Regions from separate parts of the Mycobacterium jinjuense genome, predicted to be linked through region 2. Evidence: predicted binding sites of a transcription regulator. Region 2 holds the regulator's gene; the other holds the start of a gene.
The links. Region 2 encodes HspR, which represses chaperone genes until heat shock. Its sites were predicted from a motif close to ANNTGAGTNNNNNNNACTCANNT; they were not measured.

Region 1 (2,401 bases), 2.0 Mb from region 2:
CGATGAACCGCAACATCCGAATCCAGTTCCAGGGCGGCGGACCGCACGCCGTCTATCTGCTCGACGGTCTGCGCGCCCAGGACGACTACAACGGCTGGGACATCAACACCCCGGCCTTCGAGTGGTACTACCAGTCCGGGCTGTCGGTCGTCATGCCGGTCGGTGGGCAGTCCAGCTTCTACACCGACTGGTACCAGCCGTCTCGGGGTAACGGCCAGGACTACACGTACAAGTGGGAGACCTTCCTGACCCAGGAACTCCCGGCGTGGCTGGAAGCCAACAAGGGCGTGTCGCAGAACGGCAATGCGGTGGTGGGCATTTCGATGGCGGGCAGCACCGCGCTGACGTACTCGATCTACTACCCGCAAAAGTTCATCTACGCCGCCTCGCTCTCGGGCTTCCTCAACCCCTCCGAGGGGTGGTGGCCGATGCTGATCGGGCTGGCGATGCAGGACGCAGGCGGATACAACGCCGAGAGCATGTGGGGCCCGTCATCGGATCCGGCGTGGAAGCGCAACGACCCGATGATCAACATCAACCAGTTGGTGGCCAACAACACCCGCATCTGGATCTACTGCGGCACCGGTACGCCGTCGGACCTCGATGGCGGTACCGCCGGGCAGAACCTGATGGCAGCGCAGTTCCTGGAGGGGTTCACGCTGCGGACCAACGTCACCTTCAAGGACAGGTACGTCGCCGCGGGTGGCACCAACGGAGTGTTCAACTTCCCGGCTCAGGGCACTCACAGCTGGGGTTACTGGGGTCAGCAGCTCGAGATGATGAAGCCCGACATCCAGCGGGTGCTGGGGGCACAGGCCAGTGCCTAGGAGCGCCGCCTAGATCCACCCACACAGGAAGCCTGCCGTTTGCCCCGAACGGCAGGCTTCCTGCCGTGTGTCGTCCCCCGCGAATGAGAATCCATGGTCGCGAATCGGCGCAGACAGCAACCAGGAACGCTATTTCGCCACGAGGGTGGGGGAACAAATCAGACCGGCTAAAGGTTGAGCGCATCAGACTCACATTTTGGAGGATTGATGGCTGAAGCCAAGACAGTTCCGGTCTTGTTCCTGAGCGGGTCGATCGTGCTGCCCGGAATGGTCCTGCCCATCGAGCTCGACGAGGCCGCGCGCACGGCAGTCGACGCCGCCCAGGCCAGCGAGTCCGGCGAGCTGCTGATCGCGCCGCGGCTCGAGGACCGGTACCCGTCGCACGGTGTGCTGGCCTCGATCGTGCAGATCGGCCGCATGGTCGGCGGACCCGCCGCGGTGGTTCGTGGTGAGAGCCGTGCCCACATCGGTGCCGGCGCCACGGGACCGGGCGCCGCGCTGTGGGTGGAGGTGACCGAGGTCAAAGAGCCAGAGGCGACCGAGGAGACGGTCAAACTCGCCGCGGAATACAAGAAGCTGCTGCTTGCGATGCTGCAGCGGCGCGAAGCGTGGCAGATCATCGACTTCGTCAACCAGCTCTCCGACCCGTCGGCGCTGGCCGACACCGCGGGCTACGCCTCCTATCTCACGCAGGTCCAGAAGCGTCAACTGCTCGAAACGCCGGACGTCGCCGCGCGGTTACGTTCGCTGATCGAGTGGACGGGTGATCAGTTGGCCGAGGTCGAGGTCACCGAGAAGATCGCCGAGGACGTGCGGTCCGGCATGGAGAAACAGCAGAAGGAATTCCTGCTGCGCCAGCAACTGGCCGCGATCCGCAAGGAACTCGGCGAGGACGACGCCGACGGGTCCTCCGACGACTACCGGGCCCGTGTCGAGGCCGCCGACCTGCCCGACAAGGTCCGCGAAGCCGCGCTGCGTGAGGTCGGCAAGCTGGAACGCACCAGCGAGCAGAGCCCCGAGGTCGGCTGGATCCGCACCTGGTTGGACACCGTGCTGGACCTGCCATGGAACGCGCGCACCGAAGACTCCACCGACCTGACGGCCGCGCGGCAGATCCTCGACGCCGACCACCACGGCCTGGAGGACGTCAAGGACCGCATCGTCGAGTACCTGGCCGTGCGGGCCCGGCGAGCCCGGCGCGGTCTGGAGATCGTGGGTGGCCGCGGTTCGGGTGCGGTGATGGTGCTGGCCGGCCCGCCCGGCGTCGGCAAGACGTCGCTGGGCGAGAGCGTGGCGCGGGCGTTGGGCCGCAAGTTCGTTCGTGTCGCCCTCGGCGGCGTGCGGGATGAGGCCGAGATCCGTGGGCACCGCCGCACCTACGTCGGCGCGCTGCCGGGCCGCATCGTGCGCGCCATCGGCGAGGCGGGTTCGATGAACCCCGTCGTGCTCCTCGACGAGATCGACAAGGTCGGCTCCGACTTCCGCGGCGACCCCGCGGCGGCGCTGCTGGAGGTCCTGGACCCGGCGCAGAACCACACGTTCCGCGACCACTACCTGGACCTGGACCTCGACCT
Region 2 (2,401 bases):
GGCCGCCGGCATGGTGGGCACCTCGCTGGCCGACGCGGGTGCCGAGTTCCTCGGCCAGCGCCGCGGTTTGACCGCCTACGTGCACAACGGCAAGACGATGGGCATCCCGATCCTGTATCCGTGGGCGAACCGGTTGAGCGCGAACACTTATGAGGTCGACGACACCGTCGTCACCCTGGTCCCCGGAGCGGGCGGTGTGCGGACCGACGAAAACGGCGCGCCGATCCACGGCGTGCTCGCCGCCTACCCCGGCTGGGAGGTCAGCGCACGGACGGACAACAGCCTGACCGCCGTGCTCGACTACGGTCGCGACGCACAACTTCTCGCGTCGTTTCCGTTCCCGCACTTGCTGACCCAGCATGTGACCCTCGCCGCCCGAACGCTCACCGTCGAGACCACGGTCGCGCCCACCTCACCGGTGTCCGTGCCGCTGTGCTTCGGCTACCATCCCTATCTGAAGATCCCCGGGGTCCCCCGCGAGGAATGGACGTTGAGCACCCCGCCGATGCGGCACCTACCGGTAGACGACAAGGGCATCCCCACCGGCGCTCACGAGCCGTGGCCGGGCGGGGCCGAGCAACTGAAGACCACCGCATACGACGACGGCTTCGACCGGGTACCCGCGGGGGCGGTGTTCACCCTCGCCGCTGGTGAACGCCGCATCGGCGTGACATTCGGAAGTGGCTATCCCGCAGCGCAACTCTTCGCACCCACCGACGACGACCTGATGGCCATCGAGCCGATGGCCGCCCCCACCGACGCGTTGCGAAGGGGCGGATACCGAAAAGCGGCCGCCGGCAGGCCGGAGACCGCTCGGTTCTCTATCACGGTGGTCTAGCGCTTGGTTCGCGGCTGCCAGACCACGACAGCGGTGCTCTTCGGCATCACGGCGAGATCGCGGCGCGGTGCTCCGCGCAGCGCGTCCACTTCCTCGCTGAGCTCACGTACCCGCGCCTGGAGCGCCTCGACCTGGTTGGTCAGCTCGATGATGCGCTTGATGCCCGCGAGGTTGACGCCTTCGTCCTGGCTCAGCCGTTGCACCTCACGGAGCAGATCGACGTCGTGCTGCGAGTAGCGCCTGCCGCCTCCCGAAGTGCGTTGCGGGCGCACCAGACCGAGCCGGTCGTAGGTGCGCAGTGTCTGCGCGTGCATGCCGGCCAACTCTGCGGCGACCGAGATCAGGAAGGTGCGGGCCTCGCCGTTGGGCCGTTTCGCTGCCATCACGCACCTGCCCATCCGGCCCGCGGATCGAAGCCGCTGGCCCGCTCGGCCTTCGCATAGGCTTCCAGCGCCTCGTTGGCCTCACCCTCCAGGTTCGGCGGAACCGCCACCTTGACGGTCACCAGCAGATCGCCATGTCCGCCCGAGCGTTTCGGCACCCCGCGTCCGCGCACGCGCAGAATCCGCCCGTCCGACGTGCCCCTGGGCACCCGCACGCCGACCTTTCCTTCCAGCGTAGGCACCGAAAGCGTTGTTCCCAATGCCAATTCATGGAAGCTGACGGGGACGGTGACGGTCAGATCATCGCCGTCCCGTCCGAAGACCTTGTCCGGCCTTACGTGAACGGTGACGTACAGATCGCCCGACGGTGCCCCGCGTAGACCCGCTTCGCCCTGGCCGGCCAACCGGATCCGCTGGCCGTCCTCGACGCCCGGCGGGATCCGCACGTTGATCGTGCGTGTTCGCGTGGTCACGCCCGTGCCCTTGCACTCTTGGCAGGGGTGCTCGATGATCGACCCGCTGCCGCGGCATTCGGTGCACGGCTCGGAGAATCCGAACGCGCCCTGGTTGCGGTTGATCACACCGGACCCGTTGCAGTTCGGGCAGACCTTCGGGCTGGTGCCGGGGCGCGCTCCGCTGCCATGACAATTCGTGCACGGCGCGGGACTGGTGAGCCGCAACGGCATCGCCACGCCCTTGGTGGCCTCGAGGAACGACAACTCGGCCTCGGTCTCGAGGTCGTTGCCGCGGCGCGGCCTGCTGGGCCGCGGCTGCTGAGCGCCGCGTCCGAAGAGTCCGCCGAACAGATCGCCGATGTTGGCGCCGCCGGTTTGCCCGGCCGCGTCGAAGAGGTCGTTCAGATTGAACTCGGCCCCATCGCCGCCGCCGAATCCGCCGAAGCCCCCGCCACCGCCGAACCGGCCGCGGCCGAAACCGCCGTTGGCGAACAAGCGCCGGGTCTCGTCGTACTCCTTGCGCTTGGCCGGATCGGTGAGCACCTCTTTGGCCTCGGACACGGCCTTGTACCGCTCTTCGGCCGCCGAGTTGCCCGGGTTGCGGTCGGGGTGGTTCTCCGCGAGCAGCTTTCGCGCCGCCCGCTTGATGTCCTGTTCGCTGGCGTCGGAGGAGACGCCGAGTTCCTTGTAGAAGTCCTTCTCGACCCATTCACGCTGAGCCATAC

Region 1: a site for HspR is predicted at 1,000-1,022, ahead of lon (endopeptidase La). Genes of this name have one in related genera too.

Annotation. Positions count from the first base shown of each region.
Region 1 covers NZ_CP142362.1:5,006,153-5,008,553, forward strand. The annotation lists gene QGN32_RS23785 (esterase family protein) at 1-827, shown strand, start outside; gene lon (endopeptidase La) at 1,035-2,401, shown strand, end outside.
Region 2 covers NZ_CP142362.1:1,945,208-1,947,608, forward strand. The annotation lists gene QGN32_RS09630 (aldose 1-epimerase) at 1-838, shown strand, start outside; gene QGN32_RS09635 (heat shock protein transcriptional repressor HspR) at 835-1,221, opposite strand; gene dnaJ (molecular chaperone DnaJ) at 1,221-2,399, opposite strand.